2 linked regions of the Spirosoma rhododendri genome follow. The protein of the gene in region 1 interacts with the protein of each later gene in a pairwise test. Links are inferred from orthologs where the notes say so. Each region holds a gene or a part of one and is shown on either strand. Other genes may lie near its edges.

Region 1 (15,889 bases):
CTACGTGTTTTTCGCCTACGGCATGGTGCTGAGTCAGTCGCTAAACGGTGCTGGCGATACCCGGACCCCAACAATCATCAACATTGTGAGTTTCTGGCTGGTTGAAATTCCGCTGGCCTACACACTGGCCCACAGCCTGAACTGGGGGCCGCCAGGTGTGTTCTGGTCGGTGGCGATCAGTCAGTCGCTGCTGGCCGTGCTGGCTATTATCATCTTCCGGCGAGGGCGCTGGAAAGGCGTTCAGGTGTGAAATACAGGCCCGATTCCGGCTTATTTATCCCCGAAACTTTTACCAACAGGGGGGCGTTATTTTTCAGCCGGTTAGGTATTTTCAGTGAAGTAACCGCTGGTCGATCTGCCGAGCGAAAGCCGGTACGGCCGACTATCCCGCTTACGCTGGATGGGGTAAGCCCCGTGATTTTCCGGCCTGTTGGCCCACACGAAAACGGCACCGGCCCGACAGGTACGACCCGTAAACCACGAACCTTTAACGACACACTATTTTGTTACACGATACACATAAAGAAGCCGAAACAGCTGTTCTGATCGCGCTGGTAACCCAGAAACAAACCGCCGATCAGACCCGCGAATATCTGGACGAGCTGGCGTTTCTGGCCGAAACGTCGGGTGTGAAGACGATAAAAAGCTTTACCCAGAAACTCGACCGGCCCGATACCCGCACGTATGTGGGCAAGGGTAAGCTGGAGGAAATTCAACAGTTTCTCCTGGCGCACCCCGTCGACATCGTTATTTTCGACGACGACCTCACGCCCTCGCAGGTGCGTAACCTGGAAAACAGTTTCAAGGAAGTCAAAGTCCTCGACCGCAGCCTGCTCATTCTGAACATCTTCGCTATGCGGGCTCAGACGGCGCAGGCGCGCGTGCAGGTCGAACTCGCGCAGTACCAGTACATGTACCCGCGCCTGACCCGGATGTGGAGCCACCTGACGAGTCAGAAAGGGGGCGTCGGGATGCGGGGGCCGGGTGAAACCGAGCTGGAGACTGACCGCCGGATCGTAAAAGACCGTATCTCCTTTTTGAAGGAAAAACTGTCGAAGATAGACCGGCAGAGTCAGACCCGACGGAAAGAGCGTGACCGGCTGGTGCGGGTGGCCCTCGTCGGCTACACCAACGTAGGCAAGTCGACACTGATGCGGACGATGGCCAAAACCGACGTGTTTGCCGAAAACAAGCTGTTTGCCACCGTCGATTCGACCGTTCGGAAGGTAACGCTGGGCAACATTCCGTTTCTGCTGACGGATACGGTTGGGTTCATCCGCAAGCTGCCGACCATGCTGATCGAAGCCTTTAAATCGACGCTGGACGAAGTGCGCGAAGCCGATATTCTGGTCCACGTCGTCGACGTGTCGCACCCGTTGTTTGAAGAACAGATCAGTGTCGTGCAATCGACGCTCGCGGATATCGGTGCCGCCGATAAGCCTACGGTGCTGGTCTTCAACAAGATGGACCGCTTTGAACCGAAGGCAGAATGGCTCGAAACGGTTCTGCCAGCGGAAGATGACGACTTCGACGCCGATCAGCCGATGCAGGTTGCCGAAATACCCCTCGCTGTACAGCGGCAGACCGCGCTAAACTTCCTGCGTAAGACGTATCTGGCGCAGCGTGCCGACCATGTTGTGTTCATCTCGGCCGAGACGGGTGAGAACATCAGCGAACTGCGCGAACTACTTTATTCGCTGGTTCGGGAGAAGCATTACTACATCTACCCAAACTGGGTAAACGTCCCCCTATCGGAGTCTGCCGAATTTGGCGACGGTTTGGCGGGTTAAGCACATTGCGGTATTTTTGTCTGACAGCCTGACCGGCAGGGTTTATATTCTGCCGGTCAGTTTTTTGGTTGCGTAGTTCAACGGATAGAATACCTGCCTGCCGGCAGGCAGGGACGTTTCATAAACGTTTGATATGGGTTCGATTTCCGTCACGATCATAAACAGTTAGTATGTTTTACGTGTACGCTATTCAAAGTCAGCAAGATAACCGCATCTATGTGGGGATGACCGGTGATGTGACACATAGATTGCATGAACATAATTTGGGCAAAACCCAATCGACTGCGTTTTACAGACCCTGGCGATTAGTTTACACCGAACAGGCACTAAACCGCGTAGAAGCCAGAAAGCGCGAGATCTGGTTGAAGTCAGGAGTTGGTAAAGAGTACTTGAAAAATTGGTTGCGTAGTTCAACGGATAGAATAGACGTTTCCTAAACGTTTGATATGGGTTCGATTCCCGTCGCGACCACCACTTACTAGATCATTACTGATGCACTTTGCAAGTAGATTACTGTACATCCGCCGGCCACCTTTCGGCTCTGTGAGTTAAGAAAAGTAGCCTGACGCGCCAGTATGGATTTCGATGCAAGCGGCTACCTGTTGCCACATAATATACTTACGAGCGACGTATTTACGCTTGAACAGGTATTTGTGCTTGGGTTGAGTGAATCGACTACCCGCCGAGCCTTGTTTGAGCGATACTTGCAATACAATGACACGCTACGACAGTTGATCCCGGCGGGGTTCAGACAATGGGTTGATGGGAGTTTCATCAGCCGCAAACTAAACCCGCGAGATATCGACTTCCTGACATTCGTAGATTACCAGTTGTACGAAAATCACGAATCAGCGTTCGATGAATTAAGACGTATCCGACTCGACCGTAGTTTTGGTATCGACGGCTATTTTGTTAAGGTTTACCCCAACACCCATCGTTTGTATAACGACTACCAGAGTGACCTGATTGAATGGCAGTACCAATTTGGTACAACCCGAAAGCATGAGTCAAAAGGATTTCTGGAAATAACTATCTGATGCATGGAGCCTTATAACGTGATTGACGACGAGGATCAGCCGAGGACTGCGGAAGAACGGGCAGCAATGGTTTCGCACAGTGTAGCAATGATTGAGCGCATGAATGCAGCTATAGCCCGTCATGTGGCTACCGACATACCTAATCAGTTGGCAATCGACCAGTTCGCCGAACTGCGCGAACGCTACATTACCGAACTAAGGGAACTGTTACAACCAATTGGCGTAGCGGTTCAATGGAATGCCGATCAACGCCGGGCAGCCTGATAGCGCAGGACAGATCACCAATATCGGTTTGTCTACCCCCCGTAGATACACCTCTCTTCTCACCAAAAAAGCCCGATCATATCGGGCTTTTTTGGTAAAATTCAGACTAATACGGTCGTATCGAGCAAGACTGACTCTCAGCTAGCTAAACATCAGCTATTGCTTAGTCAGCACCATTGTGTACGAGGTAGGCGTTGGCTGATTGGCGGGGTTGACCGACAACGATGTAACAAGCATGGCGGTACTACCCGTGATCGTTTTAGTAGCCGTCACCGTCTGTGGACCTCTGATTGTTAGCTGATTATCAGTTTCCGTGTACGACGTAGAAGATCCAAAGATGTTGTTGACCAACAGCTTCGAATTAGTGGAGCTTGTACAGGCCGAGATAGACGTCGCATTATTGGTAACTGTCCCGTTCGAAAACGTCAATGTAGTACTACCAATACAGTTGTTTTCCAGAAGATTCAGCGGTGAGACAATTTCTGAAAAGGAGACACCATTCTGCACGACAGCCGGATTGATGTTAATGGCCGATATCCGCCAGTTACCCTGGATAGACTGGTTGGTAGTGGTTGTTGTCGGATCATCGCTTTTACAGCTTACGATCACGCCCAGGGCCAGCGACAGGGCAGCTACCGTGTTGATGATCGAAACGGTCGATAGACGTTTGGAAGAAAGCTTCATACGTAGTTTTGATTTGAGGTTAGCGCCAAAGATGAGCGATGCAGGCAATCATATAACTGATCAGGGCGCTTTTGTATTTGAACGGCGTATTTCAGACGACGGTTTATCGCGCCAGCCAGCGCTACGGCTACCCGCTCGGCCCTGTTTCAAACCGTTTAGTAACCAGATTGCCGAATTCGCAAAAAAAACAGCCCCTACTCTGGCCTGATATTAGCTGTTCTTGATATGTTTGCTCCGGACGTTGCCAATATGGCAATTTCCCCGCCACCCCCATTCATTCGCTTTATCCTCCCGTATGGCCTATAGTACCTATACCTGTTCACAGTGCCACAAACGATTCCGCTCCTTTGATCTAAACCCCGTCTATTGCTCGGCCACCTGCCAGCAGCACGCCCAACAGCGAAACACGCCCCCCGCCAGCCTGCCAACGCCCCCCTCGACACGACCTGGCAACGTATGCACCCCGGCGAATGGGCACTCATTGAAATCAGCCAGGACAGTACCCAGCAACGCTTCCTTGAAATAGGCTACCTGATGGTTGAAACGGCGAGCCACATCAAGATATGGCTTCCCGAAACCGTCGATCGGCACGCCAGCGTACACACCTACCGGCAGGACACAGTGATCGGCTGTCATTTTCTGCCCCAGACGGTACTGTATCAACTCATGCCGATGCTGCCTTACCTCAACAAACAAACCGGACCGATCCGGGTGCTGGCGGAAAAACTGCTGCGCAAAAACGTCGATGTACGCACGTCCGTAGCGGAATACCTGCGGCAGTATGATGTTGAGTTGTGGGCCAAACGAACTGTGCATACGTTAGATCACGCGCCGGTTTATCAGCAATTGCTCGAACTGGTCGACAAGTCGCCGAACCGGCTGGTCTAGCCCGATCGGGTAAGCATCTTTCTGCGACACCATACCACCGGTTGCCTTCCTGTGGTTATATTGTCGCAGCTTTCGATGTTTAGTCCTCTCGCGTTATGACCCGTCTTCTTATAGTCTTATTTTTCATTGCGGCCTACCCGGCGCTGGCACAGGTGCAATTGCCCACCGATGCCAATGGGCAGGTTCAGTTTCAGGAACTGGTTCGGCTGACCGACAAAACCCGACCCTCCAAACAGGTTTTTTCGCAAAGTCAGGCGTGGGCGGAGCGGTATTTCAAACCCGCCAACGAACCGGAGGTACAGCCCGATCTGGCCAACGGAGTTCTGTTTGTGCGGGGCGTTTACCCCATTGGTGAGCAGTTTGTCCGGTTTACCATGCTGATCGAAGCGAAAATGGGCCGTTACCGAGCGACTATCACGGATCTGATTGCGGAAAACAACGGCCTGCTGGCACCTATCCAGCCCAACAACGCTACGGCCGACGATATGCAGCGGGCGGGGGGCACTCAGATCGCCAATCCTGCCGTTGTTGAAACGGTGGCCAACCAGCAGGCGGAGTTATACAAAGCACTCGATGCCGTTTGCCGGGATACGCTCAACAACCTGAAAACTGCGCTGAACGGCTAATATGAAACGGCTCTTTACCAACCTCACTTTCTGGGTATTGACGGCGATCACGCTGGGTATTCTGCTGGGCCACTTCCGCCCTGACCTGGCCCTGATGCCCGTACTCGACGGGCCCATCAAAACGCGCTTTATCGGGCAGGAACTGACCATCGGCGCGACGTTCAGCGAATTTCTCAGCGGCATTTTTATCAGTCTGGTGAAGCTCTTTATCAGCCCCATTATTTTTCTGACAATCACGCTCGGCATCGTCAGCATGGGCGATTTGAAGAAAGTGGGTAAGGTTGGAGCAAAAGCCCTACTCTATTTTGAAATCATCACGACGGTAGCGCTGATTATCGGCGTCATCGTGGCTAACATCATCCGTCCCGGCGACGGGGTCGCGACGTCGCAGCTAAAGGGGGCGACATTTCCAAATACACCAAAGGCGCGACGGAATTTAGCTGGTGGCAGTTTTTCCTCGACAATGTGACGCTGCAAGTGCTCGTGCTGGCCATTCTGACGGGCATCGTGCTGAGCCGCTACAGTGGTCGCGACCGCGTTATCGGCTGGTTCAACATCGCGTCGAAATACATTTTCTGGGGATTGCATAAGGTGATGATCCTGGCTCCGATCGGTGCGTTTGGTGGGATGGCTTACACCATCGGCAAATACGGGCTGGGTACGCTGCTGCCACTGGCCAAGCTGATGGGAACGGTCTACACCACGATGGCCATCTTTATTTTCGGGGTGCTGGGCCTGATTCTGCGCTCCTGCCGGGTCAATATCATGCAGTTTCTGCGCTACATCCGTGAAGAGTTGCTGATCGTGCTGGGTACTTCATCGTCGGAAGCGGCCCTGCCCTCGCTGATCGACAAATTGCAGCGGATGGGCTGCGCCAAATCGGTTGTGGGGCTGGTGGTTCCGGCAGGGTATTCGTTTAACCTCGACGGCACAACGATTTACCTGTCGATGGCAACGATTTTTCTGGCGCAGGTCTTCAACGTCCACCTCGACCTGACCCAGATGCTGACAATCATCGGGATTCTGATGGTGACGTCGAAGGGGGCAGCGGGTGTTACGGGCAGCGGCTTTGTGGTGCTGGCTAGTACGCTGACGGCCGTGAAAGCCATTCCACTCGAAGGGCTGGCGCTACTGCTGGGCGTCGACCGGTTTATGTCGGAAGCGCGGAGCATCACCAATTTTATCGGCAACGGCGTAGCGACGATCTGGCTCTCAAACAACGAAAACGCACTCGACCGCGCGCAGATGGAACGGGCGTTTGCGCAGACACCGGAGCTGGAAGATGTGCGCGATACCAATCAGATTGTACGGCCAGTCTCGAAAGACGAATAGAATCAGTTAGGTTTGCAGGATAGCTACCAGTTGAAGCTACTACCGCTGGTGGAATTGAACGCAATTACCTGACAATGACAACGAATCCTACGGATAAGCTTCGGGAAGACGCGCTGTATTATCACGCCAAAGGTCGACCGGGGAAGATTGAAATTACACCCACCAAAGAAACGGCCAATCAGCGCGACCTCTCGCTGGCGTATTCGCCCGGCGTCGCCGAACCCTGTCTGGCTATCGCCGAAACACCCGCCAAAGCCTACGATTACACCGCCAAAGGCAACCTCGTCGCCGTTATCAGCAACGGCACGGCCGTGCTGGGGCTGGGCAACATTGGCCCGGTAGCGTCGAAGCCGGTAATGGAAGGGAAAAGCCTGCTGTTTAAACTCTACGCCGATATCGACGCCTTCGACATCGAACTCGACACGACCAACATCGATGAGTTTGTCCGGACGGTGAAGATTCTGGAACCAACGTTTGGCGGGGTCAACCTAGAAGACATTGCTGCGCCTGACTGCTTTGCCATTGAGCAGCGGTTGAAAAAGGAGTTGAACATTCCCGTCATGCACGACGATCAGCACGGCACCGCCATTACGTCGGCGGCTGCGCTGCTCAACGCGCTCGAACTGGCCGGGAAGCAAATCGGGGAGATCAAGCTGGTGGTCAACGGGGCGGGGGCTGCGGCTATCTCGTGCATGAACCTGTACGTCAGCCTGGGCGTGTCGCCGGACAATATCATCGTGTTCGACAAAGACGGCCTGCTGACAAAAGACCGCAACAATCTGGCCCCCAATCAGTACAAGTACACCACCGACCGCTGCCCCGCCAACTGGACACTGACCGATGCGCTACAAGGGGCCGACGTATTTCTGGGCCTCTCGGTCGGTAACGTCGTGACGGGCGAGATGGTCAAAACGATGGCCGATAACCCGATTGTGTTTGCGATGGCGAACCCAAATCCGGAAATCAGCTACGACATCGCCACGGCCGCCCGGCCCGACATCATCATGGCAACGGGCCGGTCCGACTATCCGAATCAGGTCAACAACGTGCTGGGTTTCCCCTACATTTTCCGGGGGGCACTCGACGTGCGGGCAACGGAAATCAACGAAGCGATGAAACTGGGAGCCGTCCACGCGCTGGCCGATCTGGCAAAGAAAGCCGTACCGGAGAGCGTCAGCCGCAGCTACGGACAGGAGTTGGTCTTCAGCCGGACCTATATTCTGCCCAAACCTACCGACCCGCGCCTGCTGATGACCGTGGCCCCGGCCGTGGCTAAAGCCGCCATCGAATCGGGCGTGGCGCAGCAACCCATCACCGACTGGAACGAATACGATCTGCAACTGTCGCGCCGACTGGGGCAGGATAACTCGCTGACGCGGGGGCTACTGGCACAAGCGCAGCGGTCGCCCAAGCGGGTCGTCTTCACCGACGGCGAAAACCCGACCGTACTCCGCGCCGTAGCCGACGTGCTGGAGCAGCGTATCGCCGTCCCGATTCTGCTGGGCAACCCCGACATCATTCGCACGATGCTCAGCGACTTCCGGCTCAACCTGGGCAACGTCCGCATCATCGACCAACGATCTGACGAGCAGGCGGACGTACGAGAACGCTACGCGCAGGTACTGTACGAAAAGCGCAAACGCAAGGGACTGACCCTGACCGAAGCGCAGGCCCTTATGCGCGACCGCAACTATTTCGGGGCCGTAATGCTCGAAACGGGCGAAGCCGACGTGCTGATTTCGGGTCTGACGCGCAACTACCCACAAACGCTCCGACCCGCCTTGCAGGTCATCGGTCGGCAGCCGGGCATCAAAAAAGTGTCAGGCATGTACGTGCTGATGTCGCGCTTCGGTCCGCTGTTTCTGGCCGATACAACCGTCAACGTCAACCCGACGATGGAGGAAATTGTCGAGATCGCCGAAACGACCGCCCGCGAAGTGCAGCGGCTGAATATTCAGCCCCGGCTGGCGCTTCTCTCCTACTCGACCTTCGGTAGTGCGCCCGGCGAAGACGCTGAGAAGATGCAGCAAGCCACGGCTGTTTTGCAGGAAAAACACCCGGACTGGATTATCGACGGCGAAATGCAGGCCCACCTGCCGTTTAATCAGGAGTTACTACGCGAAACGTATTCGTTCTCGTCATTGGCCGAGCAACCCGCCAACGTGCTGATCTTTCCGAACCTGTCGGCATCAAACATCGCGTACAACCTGCTGAAAGAAATCGGCCGGATCGAGAAAATCGGTCCGGTACTGATGGGTATCCGCAAGCCGGTACACGTGCTGCAACTCGGCAGTACCGTCCGCGAAGTCGTCAGCATGGTGACGATTGCCGTAGCGGACTAACGGTTTTGGAGGAAAGCGAAAAGAGGTGAGCAGAAAGACTGGTTTACGCCAGCATCTTTCTGCTCACCTCTTTTCGCTTTCCTCTACCAATCAATACCCTCTCGCTGTGTTGTCGGCGCGGGGGTCGGAGGCACCTTCGTAGGAGCCGTCCGGGCGGATCAGGACGCAGTCCATCCGACCGAGTGTGTTGGTCAGTTTTTCGAGAACATAGCCCCGGTTGACGAGCGTTTGCGTGGTTGGCTCGGTGAAAGCATTTTGCTCGAAAATCGTTTTGTCGGGCAGCCACTGATGGTGAAATTTCAGCGCATTGACGGACTGCTGCATCGTCATCCCGTGCTCGATCACGTTCAGAATCGTCTGGTACACCGACGTAATAATCGTCGACCCACCGGGCGTACCGACCACCATAAACAGCTTACCGTCTTTCTCCAGAATCGTCGGTGTCATCGACGATAGCATCCGCTTGTTGGGCGCGATGGCGTTGGCCTGATTGCCGGTTAATCCGAACATATTCGGCACACCCGGCTTCACGCTGAAATCGTCCATCTCGTTGTTCATGAAAAACCCGGCCCCGCCAATCACAACCCGGCTACCATAGCCGCCGTTGAGTGTCGTGGTAATGCTGACCGCGTTACCGTCTTTGTCGACAATCGAGAAGTGGGTCGTTTCCAGACTCTCGTAGCCGGGCAGCGTACCGCCTTTGATGGCCCGGCTGTCGGTCGCGTGGGCAAACGAGAAATCCTGCCAGCGGGTGCGCAAATAGGCCGGGTCGATCAGTTGCGCGACGGGGATTTTGAGAAAGTCGGGGTCACCCAGAAACTTCGCCCGGTCGGCATAGACACGCCGTTCGGCTTCGATCATCACCTGCACCGTACTGTCGCGGTTCCAGCCCCACCGGCGCAGCGGGTATTGCTCCGACAAACGCATCAACTGAATCAGCGCGATACCACCGCTGGAGGTTGGCGGCATTGTAATCACGTTGTACTCTTTGTACGTCGCCTGTAGTGGATCGCGCCAGACAGCGTGGTAATTTTTCAGGTCTTCCTCGCTGATGATACCACCGCCCCGCTTCATCTCGTCGGTAAGCAGCCGCGCCGTTTCACCCTCGTAGAAGCCCGCCCGGCCCTGCTGCTGAATGCGTTGCATTGTACGGGCCAGATCGGCCTGCACGAGTTTGTCGCCCTGCTGCCAGCGGCTCGACGTATCGGTGGTGCTTTTCAGGAAATACGCTTTGCCGGGGTTGATGGTCTGTAACTCTTTGCGAATGCGGTTCAGTCCCGTCGCGTCGCGTTCGGTCAGCGAGTAGCCGTTGGTAGCCAGGTCGACGGCGGGTTGCAGCACCTGCGCCCACGTCAGCTTCCCAAACCGCTTGTGCGCTTCCGCCATCCCATCAACCGAACCCGGCACTCCACTCGCCAGGTGGCCGCTCGTGCTCAGGCCGGGCCGTACGTTGCCCGCCGAATCGAGGTACATGTTGGCCGTTGCCCGTCCGGGGGCTTTCTCGCGATAATCGAGCGTGTACGATTTACCGTCGCGGCTGCGGTAGACCATAAAGCCGCCCCCGCCAATGTTCCCCGCGTTGGGGTACACGACAGCCAGCGCAAACTGCACCGCCACGGCCGCGTCGACGGCATTGCCCCCCGCCTGCAAAATAGCTAGCCCGACCTGCGAGGCTTCGGGGTGCGCCGAGGTGACCATGCCGTTACGACCGATCACACCCTTCCGGTCGGAATAGAACGGCTTCGTTAACGCGCCTTCCTCGCTGTACTGGTACACCCCCTGCCCCTGCCGAACGCTACCCACTTTACTGTCGGGCGATTTGGTGGTTTTACAGGCCGTGGCAATGAGCCCACCGACGAGCAGACAGGCAGCATACTGATATACGTTTTTCATCATGTAGCAGGTAGTACAGGTTGTTGGAAACCTCTAAACTACGAAAAGGCGGGCTCGCATCAAGCAGTGGCCCCATTTTGTCCGCGCTTCCATTGGCCGTATGTTCTTTCGACCGTCTATCCCTTTACGCGCTAAGCTTATCGAAAACCCGTTTGGCAGCAACGCCTTTGTTTGTTTCTTTGTTTGATTCGTATACCCCATCGGCAGTATGTTTTTTTTGCGTCAGATTCTGGAAAGTTTTCGTTTCGCGTGGCAGGCGCTGCGCTCGAATCTGTTGCGTACGCTGCTTTCGCTGCTGGGCGTCACCATCGGCATTTTCGCCATTATCGCCGTTTTCACGCTAGTCGATTCGCTTGAACGCAGCGTGAAAACCAGCCTGTCGTTCGTCGGCGACAGAGTGGTGTATCTCAGTAAATGGCCGTGGGCATTTGGCGGTGAATACCAGTGGTGGAAGTACTTTCAGCGGCCCGAAACGAAATACAGCGAGTTTAAATACCTGAACGATCAGCTGGAGAACGCGCAGGCAATGGCGATTCTGGATTTTAAGCGCACCGTTGTCAAGTACGGCAACAACAGCACGTCGTCGCAGGTGCAGGGTACGACCTACGACTACAACCGCATCTCGGACGTGTCTATCGCCAGTGGCCGGTATTTCACCCCGCAGGAAATGGCTGTCGGTCGCCCCGTAACAATCATCGGCGCGACCGTAGCCGAAGACCTGTTCAACGGGCAGGAAGCGGTTGGCAAAACGATCAAAATCGGCGGGGCTAACTTTCTGGTGATCGGTGTGCAGCAGGCCAAGGGCAAAAGCCTCGTCAGCGTAGGCGGCAATCAGCCGGATATCAAGTGCATCATCCCCTACCTGATCTTTTCCAAGCTGTTTAACTCCGGCGTTCCCACGTTCGACGTGGCCATTAAAGGATACGAAAGCGACGAAGGCTTGCTTGAACTCGAAAGCGAAGTTCAGGGACTATTACGCGCCCGGCGGGGGTTACGCCCGACGCAGGACGATAATTTCGCCGTCAACCGCCCCGAAGCCGCCGTCAAGTTTGTCAGCGCCATCTTTACCGTCCTGACGCTGGCGGGCTGGGTCATCGGCGGGTTCTCGATCCTGATTGGCGGGTTTGGTATCGCCAACATCATGTTTGTGTCGGTGAAGGAGCGTACCAACATCATCGGTATTCAGAAATCGTTGGGTGCCAAGAATTACTTTATCCTGTTCCAGTTCCTGTTCGAGTCTGTACTGCTCAGCCTTGTTGGCGGGTTGGGCGGTATTCTGCTGGTATATCTGCTGTCGCTGATTCCCTTTGGCAGCCTGGAACTGCAACTCACACTTAGCAACGTTCTGCTGGGGTTGGGCGTGTCGAGTGTCATTGGCATTCTGTCTGGCATCATCCCGGCCTTCTCAGCTTCCCGACTCGATCCCGTCATCGCCATTCGTGCCAAATAGGTACATAGTTCACCTATTCCGTCGGGTGGTCCGGTCAAACATTTTGTGAGGGTAGTCGTTGCTAGTTGTTGACGGTCTGGCAAACAAATCGTCTATTTGTGCGTCTCAACCGCAACTAAACAACCACATTCATGCGCGGATTACTGTACTTCCTACTGTTCTTATTTGTTGTTCTCGGCATCCTATACGTGCTCACCGGCTGGAGTTTCAGCGACGGCGAACGGGCCGGCACCGTGTCGAAATTTAGCCGCCGGGGCTTTGTGTTCAAAACCTACGAAGGTGTACTGAACGTCGGCGGCTTTTCGGGCGAAACCGGTTCGCTGACGCCCCAGTACTTTGACTTTTCGGTGAAAGACGACAATGTCGCCAAGCAAATCACCGACGCCGTCAAGACGGGTCAGCGCGTGACGCTGCACTACGAAGAAAAAATCCTTCGGCTACCCTGGAACGGCGAAACCAAGTACTACATCACCAATGTCGAAGCCGTCGGCCCGGCTCAGGGCGCGTATGGCTATCCCGGTCAGCAGCAAGGTTATCCACAACAGCAACAGGGTTATCCACAGCAGGGGCAGTACCAGCAGCAGGGGCAGCAACAGCAACAGCCCATGCAGGAGCCCACGATGGCCCCGGCTGACTCAGTCCTGTAACCGGCAATTGGTAGTTCATTTTTGCCCTCTCAACGTAGGCGCTTCGTACCGGAGCGCCTACTTTTTTGACCGGACTACTAACCGCTGCCAGCCACCCGATCTTCTGGCACCGAATATCGTCTTTTATATGCTCATTTACAGGCCGTTAAGCTAGCTTGGTAGTCAGCAAAAAAACCCGTCAAATCCTACCATCTATTTTGAAAAAAGGCTTGATATTCTGCCCCATTCTGGGTAATTTTATCTGTTTAAAACAACCATCCCAACATGGCGAAATCAGATACGGCGCAAGCCACAGCATCTGCTAATGACAACAAACTAAAAGCGCTGCAAACGACCATTGAGAAGCTCGACAAAGCATTCGGCAAAGGTACCGTTATGCGGTTGAGCGAAAGTAAAGTGGTCGACGTTCCGGTTATCTCGACTGGTTCGCTGGGCCTCGACCTTGCACTCGGCATTGGCGGTGTACCCCGTGGCCGGGTCGTTGAAATCTACGGGCCGGAATCGTCGGGTAAAACCACGCTGACGATGCACTGCATCGCCGAAGCACAGAAAAACGGCGGTCTTGCTGCCTTCATCGACGCCGAACACGCCTTCGACCGCGTCTACGCCGAGAAGCTGGGTATCGATACCAAAAACTTATTGATCTCGCAGCCTGACAATGGTGAGCAGGCGCTCGAAATTGCCGAGCACCTCATCAGCTCGGGTGCTATCGACATTATCGTTATCGACTCTGTTGCCGCGCTCGTGCCGAAAGCCGAGATCGAAGGCGAAATGGGCGAAAGCAAAATGGGTCTGCAAGCCCGCCTGATGTCGCAGGCACTGCGGAAACTGACCGGCACGATCAACAAAACGGGCTGCTGCTGCATTTTCATCAACCAGCTTCGTGAGAAGATCGGCGTGATGTTCGGTAACCCCGAAACGACCACTGGTGGCAACGCCCTGAAATTCTACGCGTCGGTTCGACTCGACATCCGTCGGATCGGGCAGATCAAGGAAGGTGCCGACAACGTGATCGGTAACCGCACGAAAGTGAAAGTGGTGAAGAACAAACTGGCGGCTCCGTTCAAAGTCGTTGAGTTCGACATCATGTATGGTCAGGGTGTATCAAAGGTGGGCGAAGTGCTCGACTTGGCCGTTGAAATGGAAATTGTGAAGAAGTCGGGTTCGTGGTTCTCGTACGGCACCAGCCGCCTGGCGCAGGGTCGCGACGCGGTGAAAGAACTGCTGCTCGACAACCCGGAGCTGATGAACGAACTGGAGACGAAAATCCGGGCTAAAATCGCCGACGACGAAAACGCCCTGCTCGATCCTGTTCTCGAAGGTACCGAGGCCGATGACGAAGGCGAAATCGACGATTAAGCACTCGTTATCTTTCTGCACAAAGAGGTGGCTGGCATTGTCCGGCCACCTCTTTTTTTATTTTTGTGTTTTCGCTTCGCCTGCCAACGACCACTGCCTGCATGTCTGCTCATCACAAACTCGACGTTTGCCCAAATTGCGGTACCCACCTCGGCCACGACGCTAACTTTTGCCCCAACTGCGGTCAGGAGAACCACGAGGTAAAACTGCCGCTCAGTCACATCGGGTACGAGTTTGTCGAGAGTATCACCCACTTCGACAACAAGCTCTGGAACTCGCTGAAAGCCATTTTCACCCGCCCCGGTCAGATGACGGCCGAATTTCTGGAAGGCAAACGCGCCCGCTACGTCCCCCCCGCCCGGCTGTATGTGTTCGTCAGCGTGCTCTTCTTTTTCCTGGTCGGCAAATTCGCCAGTCATCAGATCGAAAGCACAAGCCGGGAAGTGTTGCTGACGACACTGGCCGACGATGTATCCAAAAAGGCACTCGGCGGGGAAACTGGTCAGAAAAAAGATTCGCTGCTGGCCAGTCAGGGGTTGGATAAGGTCGCGACTATCGAAGTCGATAAAGTGGGACAGCCGGCCGAACATAAACTGTTTTACCAAAGCCTGACTTCGTTGCCTGCGGCTGGTCTGGATTCGCTGCTCCGGACACAGAAACTGCCGGCTACGGGTGATAACCGGGCGAAGCTAACCCGGTTGCTGACGCTGATCCGCGACGAGCCGACAACGTATCCGGTACTGGTGCTGATCGGTAATGTCAACGAGAATTCCTTTTCGTTTCCAACCGAGCGCGAACGGCGGCATTTCCTCCATCAGATCAGCCTGTTCTCCGACGAGCAGCTCGATTCAACACTTACGAAAAACAGGTTGAAAACGGGGTATTTCGGTCGTATGGCCCTGCGCAAAGCCAACCGCATCACCGAGATTTCCCAGGCTGATGATATTCATACAGTATCGGATGAGTTGAGCCACGTGTTTATCAAGAGCCTGTCGACGACTATGTTTGTGCTGATGCCGTTCGTGGCTTTTCTGCTATGGCTGTTTTATGTCCGGCGGAAGCAGTACCGGCGGTATTATTACGAGCACCTGGTCTTCTCAATTCATGCCCACACGGTGCTGTTTCTGTTTCTATCAATTGCGTTGCTGATCGCCATTTACCTGGAGCATTACGTGCCGGAATCCGTCGTAACGCAGATTCTGTTCTGGGCCGTCGTCGTCAGTTTTGGCTATTTTCTTCTTTCGCTCAAGCGCGTCTACAATCAGACGTGGCTGCGTACGGTGGGTAAATTCGTACTGATCTCCGGCATTTATCTGGTTACGGTAATGCTCTTTATGATCGTTGTGCTCGGGCTGTCGGCAAACTCGTTATAAGGTAGCATTCAATCCAGACACATACGTCAATGCGTACATAGTTACGAAGCCGGTCGATAGTTGACTGGCTCGTAAGCTACACACGCTATGAAATCGTTATTCGTTGCCCTATGTCTGTCGGCAGGTTCGTTGTTTGCCGCAGCCCCCACCGAAGGCCCAAAAGCTGCTAATCTAATCGTGTACCGCACCGGTTGCATATACGGT
Region 2 (15,948 bases), 3.1 Mb from region 1 along the record:
TGGATAGCGAGGCAATTTTGGAACAACAGATATACGTACCCAGCTATCTGTCACCGGAAAGCTTCCCTAACGACTCACCTCACAAAGGTGAAGGCGCTATATTACTTCGTTTTGTACGCTCTACTGAGTTTAGTGAGTGGTATTTAGATGAAACTCAATTTCTAATCCTCGAAGACGAATGACAATCGGCCACGCTCAGGTATTAGATAAAGTTGTCGAAGGCGTGTAGGAACTGACGACAAAGAATCAATAGATAGCTGAATTGCAGTACACGGTTGGCGCGCTTTTGGGAAAGTCTGAGGGCGTCACTATTCCCCAACTTTCTGATGAAGAGACCACGTTTGAAACCATGTTCTGTCAGTATCGTCAACTCGCGCTGGGTAACCAGCCGTATATGGCACTGCCGAAGCATAGTTCTCAGCGGCTCGTCGCTAGTGAAGTCAGTGGTACTCTGTTAGCCGGATGGCTAATTGGGATTAAAAAGGGTAGTTGATTCAGGTGATTCGAATCCCTTTCTCTCTGCAAAAAAAAGGTGCATAAAAAACTAATTTTCAGTTTTTTATGCACCTTTTTCATTGCTGATAAGTAGCCTGAATATTGTTCTTGGCTGCGACGCGTCGTGTAAGTTGCCTGATTGAAGTTCAGTAATCAGACAATTTACACGACGCCGTTCGGCGGTAATCAATCGTGCTCATAACCAGCGCCTTGCGAAACGGTAGGTCACTAGGCCATAAAATTTGGCCAGTAGGCCAGCTCTGACCGATGATCGGCCGAAGTCAGTATCGTTTCCTGCTCCGTTGGGATCAGTTCGATACCGCAGGGGGCGGGTACGCCCGAGTCAGCCTGTAGGGAATAAACGAGCCTGATACGGCACCCGAGTGTTTCGGCCTGTTCCAGCATATCGAATAGCCGGGTGATGCCAACCAGATAGAAAGCACTCACCAACACCTGACCGTACGACCAGTCAGACGTTCCCCTGTCTGCGCGCTCTCCCCTCGCCACATATTCCTTATACAATTGAAAGCCGTTCATAGGTTAAAAACAGGTTACGTGTAAATACAAGTTAATCAATTATAGAAAGGGGATATAAAAATACTATTAAAGTGGTACGAAAGTAAAAACCGTGCAAAAAAAATATGTTGAGCCAATTGATAGGGATGGGATCAGCCTGATACACGTGTCTGAAAATAGGGCGTAACGAAACGGCCTGTCAGGTTGCTGTATCTGTTTGACGAGTACACAGCAACCTGACAGGCCGTTTTGGCAACAGAAAATGGCGGTGGTAGCAGCGGGTCTGCGCTAGTACCCGGTCCCGGTCTAGTCCGACAGCGGCATTGGCAAATAGACAGAGAAGACGGCTCCCTGACCGGGTTTGCTTTGGGCCGTGATACTGCCGCCGTGGTTGTCGACCACCCGCTGGCAGATGGCTAGTCCCACGCCCGTACCCACGTATTGCTGCTTTCCGTGCAGCCGTTGAAATACCTGAAAGATTCGTTCGGTGTACTTTTCGTCGAAACCGATACCCTGGTCGGTAACCGTAAGGTGGCAGAATCGCGCGGCCGAACTGGTTGGGCGCAGGTGGGGCGGCAGCTCAGACCGTTTGCAGTAGCGAGCCTGTACGGAAACCACCGGCCGCTGACCGGCGGGCGTGAACTTGAGAGCGTTGGAAAGCAGATTCTGGAGTAGCTGACTAAGCTGCGACTCATCGCCGTTGACGACGGGTAGCTCGCCGATGGTCAGCTGGGCATCGCGTTCGGCAATGGTCAGTTCCAGCGTGCGTAACACCTCGGCTACGATTGTCGACAGCGAAACGGGCTCGAATGCCTGCTGCCGGGTGGCGATGCGGGAAAAGGCCAGCAGATCCCGAATGAGATTCGACATCCGGGCACCAGCCGAGCACATTCTATTCAGGTAATCGCGGCCTTCGTCACCCAGGTTGTCACCGAATCGCTCGTCGAGCAGGGTGCTGAACGATTGAATTTTGCGCAACGGCTCCTGTAGGTCGTGCGACGCGACATAAGCAAACTGCTGTAGGTTTTCGTTCGAGCGGAGCAGGTCCTGATTGACGTACGTAAGTTCCTGCGTACGCTCGCTGACCCGCTGTTCCAGCTCGGTAGCCAGTAGTTTGTAGCTGTTTTCACTGGCGGCAAGTGCCTGCCGATCCCGAAGCTGATCGGTAACGTCGGTGGCCATGACCATTACGCCCGTGATGGTATTGTCAGACTCGCGCCACGGCTGGAAAACGAAGTTGAAATACCGATCCTTCCGTACGCCGTCGTTGCTGATGAAGTAGGCGGGTATATCCTGAAGCTGTAGCGTTACCCCCGTACGGAACACCTGCTGCAACCACCCGACGATGGGCTGGTCGTTTAGCTCGGGCAAGGTCGTCAGCAGCGGCTGGCCCAGCGCTTCCCAGCCTAGGCCCCATATGTCGAGCAGGGGCTGGTTGCCCAGTTCAAGAACCAGTGCTTCGCCCTTCAGAATACAAATCGGTGATAGCGACTGCTCGACTACGTTCCGGAAACGGGCTTCGCTTTCCTCCAGCTGCTGGCGGGCCATGACCTGAGCCGTCACGTCGACGGCCATGTTCATGATGGCATAGACTTCGCCGGCCGGGTTACGGAGGGGTTTGTACGTATAGTCGAAGTAGTAGGTGCGCAGTACTCCGCCGACGAGCAAAGTAGCGGGGGCGTTGCGGGCTTCGTAGGATTTGCCGGTTGAAAATACATTATCCAGAATAGCCAGGAAGGATTGTCCGTCCAGTTCCGGCAACGCAGCGATCAGGGGCTTGCCGATGACTGACCGATCCTTACCCCAATAGGTCAGCATGGGGGTGTTGGCGAGTTCGACGCGAAACTCCTGACCCACGTACAGACTGGTGGCTACGGGTGCTTCATCGATCAGGCTGCGAAATTTAAGTTCGCTCGTTGCCAGGGCCTGTTGCGTCTGCTGTTGCAGGCGGATTTCGGCCTGTATCTGCGCTTCGCGCAGCATCAGATCGTGGTTGGCTCTGCGCAGTTCGAGTAAGGTCATCACCTGCCTGGCGAGGGCCTGTAACGCTTGCAGTTGCGAGGGCCTGAGCTGGCGCGGTTCGTTGTCGATTACACACAATGACCCCAGTGCTATGCCTTCCTTGTTCACGATGGGAGCCCCCGCGTAGAAAACGATATTGTGTTCACCGGTCACCAGTGGGTTGTCGCTGAAGCGATCATCCTGCCGGGCGTCCGTCACAATCATCGTTTGGGTGGGCTGCGTGATGGCGTGGGCGCAAAATGAATGCTGAACGGGCGTTTGCGTCAGCGGGAACCCCTGGCGGGATTTGAACCACTGACGGTCCTCGTCGACCAGGGTTATCAACGCGATGGGCATCTGGCAGACTTCGGCGGCCAGTCGGGTAATGTCATCGTACTCCTGCTCGGGTAGCGAATCAAGGACATTGTATTGGTTAAGAGCAGTTAACCGGCCTATTTCGTTGGGTAATTGTAATCGTTCGCTCATTATCGTAGGTCATTCATACAGGGAAACATATAAAGCTAGCGCATGTTTTTTGTTCACGGGCGGGATTGGCTGTCAACCCGGTAGTCGACCGGATCGGGCAGGGGTTACGCCGATGCGAAAGCTGATAATCCGTGCTGTTGGGTTTAACACCGTTGAGCCGCAAACCGCTCTACATCATGATGGATCGGGAGGTTGGGTGTTCTAAATCTATAAACTGTTGGTGTAGCTACACGGTTCAGTGTATACGTCAGAATCGAGAAATGGGGCCTGCATTCTCTGGCAGCCTAAAACACTGCCTTGCCCGGCCTGCGATGCTGTGCATTGATGCTGGCGCACCGACGATCAGCAGCGCTACTATGCCCCCGATCGGGCATGATGGCGGACCGTATTATCAGTTCTTTCTATGACGACTAACCCTAGGCAACAGAAAGACTGTTATTAACGTATATACGTATGTTAGTTAACTCAACGGTAACGGAAAATGGTGGTAAAAGTGGGGAAATTGAAAGGCCCATTTCGTGGCTTTCGGAATCTGGACACTCGGTTCACGTTTGTCGATGGTAGCGTCTGGCGGCAACAGGAGCCCAAGTATTTGTACTTCTACGCCAATATGCCCCGTGCGCGGGTCGTATACGACAATGGGCGGTACGTCCTCGAAGTCGACGGGACCGACGAAACGGTGGAAGTGACCGAAGAACTAGTTCCGCCCCAACCGATGCGCCGTACCCGACGGACCATACGAACAGCGTAAAAAATAGCCCGTTTCATACGGGTAGTGGCCTGAACTGACGTATCTTCGTCGGGACTGAGCCACTGCCCGTATGTCGTTTCGCCACACGGTTCGTCAGCGAACCTACGTTTTTGAAGACCTGAAAACGCTGTTGGCCCGGGCCAGCCCACCCCGGTCGGGCGATGAACTGGCGGGGGTGTCGGCGCAGTCGGCCGAAGAGCGCGTTGCTGCTCAGCTGGCACTGGCCGATCTTCCACTGACCCATTTTCTGTCGGATACCGTTGTCCCCTACGAGCACGACGAAGTCACCCGGCTGATCGTCGACACGCACGACGCATTGGCGTTCGCGCCGGTTCGCCACCTGACCGTCGGCGAGTTGCGCAACTACCTGCTTAGCTACACTACCACGACCGATACGCTGCGGGCATTACACCGGGGGCTGACGCCCGAAATGGTGGCGGCTGTCTCGAAGCTGATGCGTAATCAGGATTTGATTGCCGTCGCCAGCAAATGCGAGATCGTTACGCGGTTTCGTAATACCATCGGGCTGCACGGGCGACTCAGCACCCGGCTCCAGCCCAACCACCCCACCGACGATGCCCGTGGTATTGCCGCCAGTCTGGTCGATGGGCTGCTGTACGGTTCCGGCGACGCGGTTATCGGCATCAACCCCGCCACCGACCACCTGCAAACGACCATCCGGCTGTTGCACCTGCTCGATTCAGTCCGCGAACGTTTCGCCATCCCCACCCAGACCTGCATCCTGAGCCATCTGACTACGACGATTCAGGCCATCGAACAGGGGGCGCCCGTTGATCTGGCGTTTCAGAGTATCGGCGGTACAGAGGGCGTCAATACGTCGTTTGGGGTAAATCTGGTACTACTCCGCGAAGGGTTCGACGCGACCCGGTCGCTGAACCGGGGTACGCTGGGCCAAAACGTAATGTATTTTGAAACAGGGCAGGGGAGTGCGCTGTCGGCCAATGCCCACCACGGTGTCGATCAGCAGACCGTCGAAGCGCGGGCCTATGCCGTTGCGCGGGCGTTCGACCCGCTACTTGTCAATTCGGTCGTCGGGTTTATTGGCCCAGAATATCTCTACGACGGCAAGCAGATTATCCGGGCGGGGCTGGAAGACCATTTCTGCGGGAAACTGCTGGGCCTGCCGATGGGCGTCGACATCTGCTACACCAACCACGCCGAAGCCGATCAGGACGATATGGATACGCTGCTGACGGTGCTTGGTGCGGCCGGGGTAACGTTTATCATGGGTATCCCCGGTGCCGACGACGTAATGCTGCACTACCAGAGCACCAGCTTCCATGACGCCCTCTACCTCCGGCAACAGCTCAACCGACGCCCGGCTCCGGAATTTGAACAGTGGCTGCTGAACATGGGCATTGTCAATGATGCGTTACAACTCCAGCCGGTTCAAACGGGTCATCGGCTTGTAGCATCTCTATCAACGCTTTAAGTTCACAACCTATGGTCACCGGACGCGTACTCACGTTTGTTTTACTACTGGCGGTAATTGCCTGCGAGAAGCGAGTTGGGCCGGAACCCCCCGTCCGACTAACGTTTCAACTTGATAGTAAACTGGGCGATTGTATCATTCTGGAGCCACGTAAATGCTTTTTGGTCCGCCATAACGACAGCGAACGATGGTTATTTATGTACGAAGGTATCGAGGGATTCTCGTACGAACCTGGCTATCGATATACGGTGGAAGTATGGCGTCAAACGTTGCCCAACGAAGGGTACATGGATGCGCTGCCGTACCGATACTCACTAATCCGGGTAATTGATAAAGTGAAGCAATGAACCCGACTACAGTTGCTATTCGATAGCGGCAATCGGTGGTAGGATTTTACAGCCGGAAACGCTGGTGCCAAACCGATTTCCCTGATTCATCACTGGTTGTAAATAACACAACGTTTGACCGTATAAAAGAATGGCCATTGTGATTGATGACACACTAGACCTTATTTTCCTTCAAAAGGCGTTAACTTTTATTAAATTCTCCTACACCGATTATGATGCTCAGTATTTGGCCGGATCTCCCTCATCAGGAAAATTGCTTGAGCGAGTTAGCAAGGAATTAGAACCCTATTACCAAAAAATCAAACCTGATTATAGACTAGTGTTCGGTTCAATAGAGGATGATAATCAGAGTTTTCAAAACCTAAAAATTCATTTAGCCCACATAAACGATTGGAATATGTTAGATATGGGGACAAAGGCTGAAGTTTTGAGGACACTAGCAACACCTTTTAGTATCTCAAAAGCGACTGTTGAACAACTTTCCAACACTGATTAATATAAAATAACTCAACAAGAGGTCATATTGATGAAATTTAGCTATCCTACCTTTGCTATAGCGTTTCTTCTATCAACTACGAGCATAGTGACCTATGCTTGTGGTTGTGTTAGAAATCCAACATGGACACTTAAAGATGAGCTGAATTCTTCAAGTCTGGCTGTCAAGGGTAAAGTCATTAGCGTGACTGACTACATAGCTCCTGAATTTCCTTGGCCTCAAAAGTTATTCAGGCTTGTTATCAAGAATAAGTACAAATCTCCAGTTAACACACCTGATACGGTATCCATTATCACTGGTCAAGATGGAGCTGACTGTGGATACGCCTTCAAAATCGGTAAAGAATATATTGTATACGCTACTAACTGGGAGCAAAAGGACACTATCAGAAAAGTGATAAAAGAAAGTATACTAGATATGTTTTACACTAGCATTTGTACTTTGACAAAAGAAACAAACCGGAAAGAATTAGTTAGATTAAATCGATTGACTCACTGAATAGGATTCACACCATTTCATTTTAAGGGGCATAATGAGCGGAATAAATATTCTTAACTGATTCACATAACATACGTGTAGTTCTAAAACGCTTCCGGGAAAAACACAGGTAACTGCACAGTCGAATTAATGTAACGTACATAACCAGAAAATGCGCGGCAACTATCTACCATTGGTGTTTTATCTCAGCTTTGCGCTGTCGGGGTATGCTCAAAGTAGCAATGAGGCTGACTCCGTTGCCGCCAAGCCTGTCGTCTACTATGCTGAAAGCTACGATACATTACAGGCAGTGCGTCAACTCTTTGCTGCCAAACGCGACGGTGCCGGGTATGCGGTTAACGTGGGCCTGTTGACCGTCGGCGTGGCGGGCGTGTTTGTGATACCGACTGTGGCGCTCGTTAATCTTGTTAGTGGCCTTGTCGGGACAAAACCTGATCCGGGCAGGATTGCTTCGTTTACGTTACAACTAGCATCCCCCGGCTTGCTGATTACCACCTTCGGACTCGTCAAACGGATTCGCTACAACCGAAAACGGGAGGAAGCCGTTTTACTAGCTTATGAACAGGGGCAACCGTTGCCACCCGCCATACTGCGTTCGCTGACGAAACAGTACCGACGCACACACAGGTGATGGGTCGCCCCGGCGGGCATGAAGCGGCACCGGTTTCTCAAGAAAATCCGATAAACGCTCAACTGCCACCGACCATTGGCCGGGCTGGCTCTGGCGTAGCTTTGACGCATTGCTAACAGATCAAAACGCAATCGTCAGGCCATGCAGGATCAAACCCTTATCCATCAGCTCTATCAGGATTTCAACGCCCGGCACATCGATGCCGTCCTGGCTCATATGCATACCGATGTGGCCTGGCCCAACGGGTGGGAAGGCGGGTATGTGGCGGGTCATGATGAAGTGCGGGCCTATTGGCTTCGTCAGTGGAAACAGATCGACCCGACGGTGGAGCCGCTTGCCTTTGCAGTACGGCCAGACGGTCGGGTTGCAGTTACGGTTCGTCAGCTTATCCGTGATCTGACTGGTCAGGTTATAAGCGATGAGCAACTGAGCCACGTATATCACTTCGAGGATGGAAAGATACGCTCGATGGTGATCGAGCGTTGACCGCGTATCGTCAGTGTAGGCTATCGGGGCATTGACCAGAATCGAGTACCTTTATCCCACACACGCCGTCGCTGCCGAAAATACCCGGCTCGCAGGCGACAGCACTGATAACAGGGAGTGATGAGCGAACCCAGCGAATACCCCGACGGCTCTGATGCCTGGGCGTTTCTGCGTACCCACACAGCCGCCCGTATCGCGCAGGGCCGCGCCGGGAACAGCCTGCCTACCCGCGCCCTGCTCGACTTTCAGCTCGACCACGCCCGCGCCCGCGATGCCGTTCACGCTACGCTCGACACCCGTACGCTCCTTGCCGCTCTCGCCCAAAACAACCTCGACGCGCTCCACCTGACCAGCCGCGCCCCCGACCGAATTACCTACCTCAAACGCCCCGATCTGGGGCGGCAGTTAAGTGATGCGTCGCAGGCGGAGCTGCACCACCGAGATCAGGAAGCAACACTGGTGATTGTTGTTGCCGATGGCCTGTCGGCGACGGCAGTGCAGCAGCACGCCCTGCCGGTGGTGCTGGGGCTGGCGGCCGGGGCCAGAAGCCGGGGGTGGTCGCTGGCACCCGTCTGCGTGGTGGAGCAGGGGCGCGTGGCTATCGGCGATGCCATCGGTAATGCGTTCGGGGCCAGTTTGCTGGTGGTGCTGATTGGTGAACGGCCGGGGCTATCGTCGCCCGACAGCCTGGGCGCGTACCTGACCTACCAGCCCCGCCCCGGCCTGACCGACGAGTCGCGTAACTGCGTGTCGAATATCCGGCCGGAAGGTTTTCCTGCCGAGGCTGCCGTTGGGAAACTGCTGTGGCTGCTCGATCAGATGCACACCCGCCAACTATCCGGTGTGCATCTGAAAGATGAAATGCCTACGTCAGCACTGCCGCAAACGTCTTTCCCGGCTTTGCCCGTACAAACCCCCGAAACTCCAGATTGAGGAGCAGAGCCGCCAGCCGGTTCATCGGGATCTGCGTTTGCCAGCTAAGCTCATCAACGTGCATATCGGTATGTTTCCGCAGCAGGGCCAGTACCTGACTTTCTTCGTTGGTCAGGTCGAGCGGCAGGGGCGGGGGGGTGTGGGTCATTGGCAATACGCCCGCCGATTGCTCCCAGTTCATTGCACTGATCAGGTCGCTGGGGCTCGTGTAAATCTGCGCTTTGTGCTCGCGGATGAGTTTGTTACAACCCGCCGAGAAAGTCTGGCTTAGCTGGCCCGGCACGGCAAATACGTCGCGGTGGTAGTTGTTGGCGTATTCGGCCGTGATGAGCGCGCCCCCTTTCGCGGCTGCTTCGACCACCACGACGGCGTCGCTGATGCCAGCGATGATGCGGTTGCGGGCGGGAAACAGGTGTGGATTGGGTTTGGTCCCCGGCGGACTTTCAGTGAGCAGTCCACCCAGACCAAGCATATCCTGCGCCGTTTTCTGGTGCACATTCGGGTAGATGATATCAAGGCCACTCGCCATTACCCCCACGGTGGGCGCGTTGTGAATCAGGCTGGCGCGGTGGGCGGCAATGTCGATCCCATAGGCCAGTCCGCTGATGATGTTGACACCCAGCGGGGCCAGTGCTTCGACGAGTTCGCCCGTTATTCGTCGCCCGTAGTCTGTCGCCTGTCGCGTGCCAACAACTCCGATTGTGCGATTCGCGTTGAGCGAGCCACCCCCTTGCCAATACAGCAGGGCGGGGGCGTCGTACAGCCCTTTCAGACGGGTGGGGTAGTCGGCGTCGGTGTAAAACAGGGCCGTAGCCCGCATGGCGTCGAGCCGTTTGACGACGGCTTCGGCTTCGCGCTGAACGTCGGCCCGGAGTAAAGCGCGGACCGTAACCTCGCCGATGCCGGGAATACGAAGGAGTCGGGCCGGGGGCGTAGTGAACACACTGGCTGGGGAGCCGCAATAGCTGACGAGCTGCCGAAGCAGGATGCTGCCGACGCCCGGAACAAGCGTCAGCGCAATGGATGAATGAAGGTCGGTGGGCACAGAAACGGTGTTAATGTGCCCAAACTACGAAGTTTTTGGATATAGCCGTGTGGTTGGGGGCTGACCTCACCCCCGGCCCCTCTCCTAAAACAGGAGAGGGGTGCATCTGGCGGCACCGTAGCCTTCGACTATTTTTCTAGCGTCTGCTATGCGACGGGTATAAAACAAAAGATTGTTGGTCGTTTACATCTCCCCTCTCCTGTTTTAGGAGAGGGGCCGGGGGTGAGGTCTCCTGGGGCCGGGGGTGAGGTCGCCCCCCAAATAATAGCAGTCCGGTAATAGTTTGGTTACATTGGGGTAATCTGCAAATTGTTTCTTTGTAGAATCGTTTTAATCTACATTTAACGAACATGCGCGTCTCTATCGCTCTATCATCTACCGTACTGCTTTCCCTCTTTGCGCTGGCAGCCTGCAACACGCCCGACAGCAACAATCCGACTACGCAGCCCACATCGGACATTGTCCTGAAAAATCAGTCGGTAACGCCCGTACTGGCTAAGAAAATGTCGGGCTTCGAGAACCTGGAAATGTACTCGCTCATCAGCAGCGACGACCAACTGGCGCAGTCGCCAAGCTATATCTTCGGTGGTTCGGCCGACGGTGAAGGTATCCTGAAAAATACCGACGGTACTTACACGATGCTCGTCAACAACGAAGACAACTTCGCTGTGTCGCGCCTGACGTTCGACAAAACCTTTAAGCCCGTCAAAGGTGAGTACATCCTCAACTCCGACGGCGCGCAGTGGCGGCTTTGCTCGGCGACGATGGTTACGCCCGAAGAGCACGGCTTTGGCCCTACGTTTCTGACCTGCGGTGAAAGCGGACAGGAGTCGCGTACCCACGCAGTGAACCCACGGGGCGACGTTGGCTCGGCGAGTATGTCGAAAGAAGTGGCCGGTCTGGGTCGGTGGAGCGCGGAAAACGCGGTTCCCCTGCCAAAAACAGCGTTCTCTGGCAAAACGGTGATTGTAATCGGCGACGACGATTCGGATACCTACGGCGGTCAGCTGGCCATGTACGTGTCGGGCACGGTGGGTGATCTGGACAACGGTACGCTCTATATGATGAAGCGCACCGACGGCAACCAGAAAGAAATGGACATGAAAGTCGGGACGAAGTACCCGGTTGAGTTTGCCAAAATCGACAACCATAAGACCCTGACGGGCGCGCAGATCAACGCGAAAGTCAATGATCTGAAAGCACTGAAGTTTGGTCGGGTAGAAGACGTCGATTACGGCAAAGGCAGCGATGCCGCCAACGGTCGGAACGTGTATTTCACCGTAACGGGACAGAATAACACTGGTACGAACGCCGACTATTCGCGCTCGAAATACGGCCGGATCTACAAAGTTACGCTGGACGCCAACGACCCTACGAAAGGTTCGCTGGAGGTGCTGCTCGACGGCGACGATCGCTCGGGTGTAGCCAAAACCTTCCAGGACCCCGACAACATCACGATTACGGAGAACTACGCTTACATTCAGGAAGACCCGAACGGCTACGGCGACGAAACCCACGATGCTTACCTGTATCAATACAACCTGAAAAGCGGTGAGCTGAAGCCAGTGCTGGTGATTGACCACCGCCGGACCGAAACCGACGCGGCTAAATACAACGTCGGTGGTATGTCGAGCAAAGGGTCGTGGGAAATCAGCGGCATGATCGACATCTCGGACGCTATCGGTGTACCCAATACGTTCTCGGTCGGTATGCAGTCGCACACCTGGATCGACGACAAATACAAAGGCGTCGACGGCGGAGCCAAGCGTAATATCAGCGACAATTCTGCCCGTCAGGGTAGCCAGATCGTCATTATCAAGGGCTTACCCCGGTAAAATTTTTTAAACACAGAGTCACAGAGATTTACCACGGCGCATAAACGCTGTGATTTGTCTCTGTGACTCTGTGTTTACCCCCAAACAACTGCAAATCATGCTTGCTCAGCCAACCGTTCCCATGCCAGTACCCCGACTCACCCGGCTTAGCCCGTGGTGGCTGATCTGCGCGGTGTCGGCGGTCGGGTTGATGCTTGGGGTGTACGGCCTGTCAAAACCGCCGGTGCTGACACCCCTGCAACAGGTGCATCAGCAGTACGTAGCCGACCTTGCCCGGCTCGATTCGGCGGTGCAGCAACTTAAACAGGGTATCGATAGTCGACAGTCGGAAGCCACACTCCGGCAGCGGTTATTTACGGCCCGGCTGGCGTGGAAGCGGGTCGAATTTCTGGCCGAACTCTACAATCCCGAAACGGCGAAAAGCATCAACGGAGCCAACCTGCCCGAAGTCGATGAGGTCGACAAAAAGGTGGAGCAGCCCGAAGGCTTGCAGGTCATTGAAGCGGGGCTGTTTCCCCATGACCCGGCCAATCAGGCCGAACTGGTCCAGCAAGCGGCCATGCTTGTATCGAACGTAGGGCGGCTGGGCAAAGTGGCTGCTACGAACGAAATGACCGACAGCCATGTGTTCGATGCGATGCGGCTGGACGTGTTTCGGGTTATCTCGCTGGGCATTACCGGCTTCGATGCACCCCTGGCTCATACCTCGATTCCGGAAGCAGCGGAAGCCCTCGAAAGCCTGCGTCGGCACCTGACTTTCTACGATCTGCGCAACCGCGACGAAGCGCTGAGCCTCCAGCTCGACCGGGCTTTTACCGACGCTATCGCCCAGCTTCGGCAATCGCCCGATTTTAACCAGTTCGACCGGCTGACGTTCATCGCCAAACGCGCTAATCCGCTCAGCAGCCTCCTGCTCGACGCCCAGCAATCGCTCGATATCCCGGTGTTTCGCGAAAATCGCTTGTTGTCGCCCTCGGCCCGGACGCTCAATGACCCCGACGCCTTCGACCCGGCTTATTTCGTCAGCAGCACCGACGACCGACCCACTACCGAACGGGTCGAATTGGGTAAACTACTGTTTTTCGATCCGGTTTTGTCGGGTAACGGGCAGCGTACCTGTGCCACCTGTCACCAGCCCGACCGCGCCTTTACCGATGGCGAAACGAAAAGTCTGGCAGTTGGCAGCGGCTCCGCAGCCCGCAACGCCCCGACGCTCCTCAATGCGGCTCTACAAGCTTCACAGTTTATGGATTCGCGGGTGGTATATCTGGAAGATCAGGCGGGCGACGTGATTGCCAACAAAACGGAGATGCACGGTTCGCTGACGACGGCGGTGCAGACTATGCAGCAGCAGGCTCATTACCGGCAGTTGTTTGCAAAGGCTTATTCCGCCGGCGTGACCGAACAAACCGTCAAGAATGCACTGGCCAGTTACGTGCGGTCGCTGTCGGAAATGGATTCCCGCGTCGACAAGCACCTGCGCGGGCAGGCCGTTGCCCTGACGCCCGCCGAGCAGCAGGGCTTCAATCTGTTTATGGGCAAAGGGCAGTGCGCGACCTGCCATTTCTTCCCGCTCTTCAACGGCACCGTTCCCCCGGCCTACGCCAAAACGGAAAGCGAAGTACTCGGCACCCCCGCTACTGCCGCCAACAAAACGCTCGACACCGACCTCGGCCGGTTTCGCACGACAGACATGGCCGAGCACCGCTACGCGTTCAAGACGCCGACCGTCAGGCACAGTGCCCGAACGGCCCCGTACATGCACAACGGCGTGTACCGTACGCTCGAAGAAGTCATTGATTTCTACAATCGGGGTGGCGGACAGGGGCTGGGCTTCAACCTCCCCAACCAAACCCTCCCGCCCTATAGCCTGCACCTGACCCGTTCGGAACAGGCTGCCCTCGTCGCGTTTTTAAAGGCGTTGTAACGGGAATCTGTGCGTCATATCGGGTTGGTGTTTCGGAGCTGACACCATCGATTCGCTCCTTACTCATCCTCGTCTTCTTCGGCGGGTTTGTTAGGGTCGGGTGGATCGAGACTGATGCGCATTTGCTCCAGAAACGACTTCAATTCGCGGAGTTTTCCCAGAAAGCGGGCGTTTTCGTGGCGTTGCTGTTCGCGCTTTTTCAACTCCTCGCGCGCTCCCGCCAGTGTAAATCCCTTATCCTTGGTAAGCGTCAGGATCTCGCGTAGCAGGGCAATATCGGTAGGGGTATAGACCCGGTCACCGGACTTATTTTTTCTGGGTTGTAACGACGGAAATTCCTTTTCGTAGAAGCGAAGCGTCGGCGCGGTGACGCCCAGCATATCCGATACTTCCCGGATACCGTAATACATCTTCTCCGGTTGTTCCATAGTTGGGTTAGGTAAGCACCTGAAAAAACCGCAAGATTCTCTGTAAATTTGCGACTCAATTCATTTGTTTATTAAGCGGTACTTGTACTGTGGCAACAGGTCATCGAATCGACCGAGTCAGCACCCACGCTGACAGCCTTCGGCTGACCCTATTCATACTATGACTTCTTCCGAAATACGTCGGCATTTTCTCGACTTCTTCCAGTCCAAGCAGCACCTGATCGTTTCGTCGGCCCCGCTGGTCGCTAAAAACGACCCCACGCTCATGTTCAACAACTCGGGCATGGCGCAGTTCAAGGATTTCTTTCTGGGTAACGGAACACCCCCGGCCAAACGTGTTGCCGACACGCAGAAATGTCTGCGCGTGTCGGGTAAGCACAACGACCTGGAAGACGTAGGCTTCGACACCTACCACCACACCATGTTCGAGATGCTGGGCAACTGGTCGTTTGGCGATTACTTCAAGAAAGAAGCCATTCACTGGGCGTGGGAACTGCTGACGGAGGTGTACGGCCTGCCGAAAGACCGGCTGTATGTATCAGTATTCGAGGGCGACCAGAAAGACAACGTGCCCTTCGATCAGGAAGCGTTCGACCTGTGGGAGCCCATCGTCGGCAAAGACCGGATTATTTACGGCAACAAGAAAGACAACTTCTGGGAGATGGGCGATACGGGGCCGTGCGGTCCCTGCTCGGAAATCCACGTCGACCTGCGCTCACCCGAGGAAGTAGCGCAGAAGCCCGGCAAGGAACTCGTCAACGCCGACCATCCGCAGGTCGTTGAAATCTGGAACCTCGTGTTCATGCAGTTCAACCGCAAGGCCGACGGTTCGCTGGAGCCGCTGCCCGCCCGGCACGTCGATACGGGCATGGGTTTCGAGCGGTTGTGCATGGCCATTCAGGGCAAAAAATCGAACTACGACACCGACGTATTTTCGGGTACGATTCACGTCATCGAAGAACTGTCGGGTAAACAATACACGGCTGGCACCGACATGGGCGACGTCGCTATGCGTGTCATCGCCGACCACATCCGGGCCGTCTCGTTTGCCATTGCCGACGGGCTAGTGCCGAGCAACAGCAAGGCGGGTTACGTAATCCGCCGGATCCTGCGTCGGGCTATCCGCTACGGCTATTCGTACCTGAACCTGACCGAGCCGTTCATGACCAAGCTGGTGCCGACGCTCGCGATCCAGTTTGCCGAGGTATTCCCCGAACTGAACGCCCAGCGCGATTTCGTTGCGACGGTGATCCGCGAAGAAGAAATCGCCTTCCTACGTACGCTTGGCACGGGTCTGGGTCGGCTGGATCAGATCGTCAGCGACACGAAAGCAACGGGTAGCGACGCCATTGCTGGCGAAACGGTCTTTGAACTAAACGACACCTTCGGCTTCCCCGCCGACCTGACCGCCCTGATCGCCCGCGAGAAAGGGCTGGGTATCGATGAAGAAGGGTTTCAAAAGGCGTTGCAGGAGCAGAAAACCCGTTCCCGCAAAGATGCCGCGTCGTCGGCTGGCGACTGGATCGACCTGACCGATATGGACAATCGGGTTGAGTTTGTCGGTTACGATCAACCCGCCGATTACGCCCATGTGGTGAAGTATCGCAAGATTCAGAATAA

The links.
Region 2: the proteins of recA (region 1) and dprA interact in binary tests that used the Bacillus subtilis proteins (3 or more experiments, as listed by UniProt). The link is inferred for Spirosoma rhododendri from one-to-one orthologs.

The regions. Positions count from the first base shown.
Region 1 is NZ_CP051677.1:952,515-968,403, forward strand. Bases 12,483-15,264 are described here. They hold recA (recombinase RecA), read left to right. Parts: upstream 12,483-13,217; coding sequence 13,218-14,312; downstream 14,313-15,264. Other genes in these bases: HH216_RS03715 (hypothetical protein), read left to right, coding at 12,483-12,953; HH216_RS03725 (DUF3667 domain-containing protein), read left to right, coding at 14,414-15,264. In the rest of the region: HH216_RS03645 (MATE family efflux transporter), read left to right, coding at 1-250; GTPase HflX, read left to right, coding at 504-1,790; HH216_RS03660 (GIY-YIG nuclease family protein), read left to right, coding at 2,015-2,227; HH216_RS03670 (DUF6932 family protein), read left to right, coding at 2,366-2,827; HH216_RS03675 (hypothetical protein), read left to right, coding at 2,831-3,091; HH216_RS03680 (hypothetical protein), read right to left, coding at 3,248-3,775; HH216_RS03685 (hypothetical protein), read left to right, coding at 4,142-4,663; HH216_RS03690 (DUF4468 domain-containing protein), read left to right, coding at 4,759-5,289; HH216_RS03700 (NADP-dependent malic enzyme), read left to right, coding at 6,696-8,963; ggt (gamma-glutamyltransferase), read right to left, coding at 9,054-10,856; HH216_RS03710 (ABC transporter permease), read left to right, coding at 11,065-12,306; more of HH216_RS03715, read left to right, coding at 12,438-12,482; more of HH216_RS03725, read left to right, coding at 15,265-15,685; HH216_RS03730 (DUF2846 domain-containing protein), read left to right, coding at 15,773-15,889. UniProt on the Bacillus subtilis protein: Multifunctional protein involved in homologous recombination, DNA repair and competence.
Region 2 is NZ_CP051677.1:4,049,579-4,065,526, forward strand. The notes cover bases 8,083-10,923. They hold dprA (DNA-processing protein DprA), read right to left. Parts: upstream 10,139-10,923; coding sequence 9,026-10,138; downstream 8,083-9,025. Other genes in these bases: HH216_RS16835 (nuclear transport factor 2 family protein), read left to right, coding at 8,083-8,160; eutC (ethanolamine ammonia-lyase subunit EutC), read left to right, coding at 8,281-9,093; HH216_RS16850 (PhoX family protein), read left to right, coding at 10,489-10,923. Outside these bases: HH216_RS16795 (hypothetical protein), read right to left, coding at 724-1,032; HH216_RS16800 (GAF domain-containing sensor histidine kinase), read right to left, coding at 1,318-3,498; HH216_RS16805 (hypothetical protein), read left to right, coding at 4,001-4,249; HH216_RS16810 (ethanolamine ammonia-lyase subunit EutB), read left to right, coding at 4,320-5,702; HH216_RS16815 (DUF4377 domain-containing protein), read left to right, coding at 5,714-6,049; HH216_RS16820 (hypothetical protein), read left to right, coding at 6,180-6,545; HH216_RS16825 (hypothetical protein), read left to right, coding at 6,576-7,043; HH216_RS16830 (hypothetical protein), read left to right, coding at 7,195-7,674; more of HH216_RS16835, read left to right, coding at 7,891-8,082; more of HH216_RS16850, read left to right, coding at 10,924-11,973; HH216_RS16855 (cytochrome c peroxidase), read left to right, coding at 12,071-13,900; HH216_RS16860 (MerR family transcriptional regulator), read right to left, coding at 13,960-14,328; alaS (alanine--tRNA ligase), read left to right, coding at 14,489-15,948. UniProt on the Bacillus subtilis protein: Protein that helps load RecA onto ssDNA during transformation. Binds cooperatively to circular ssDNA, is able to bridge different segments of DNA. Favors the loading of RecA onto SsbA- or SsbB-coated ssDNA and formation of RecA-DNA filaments.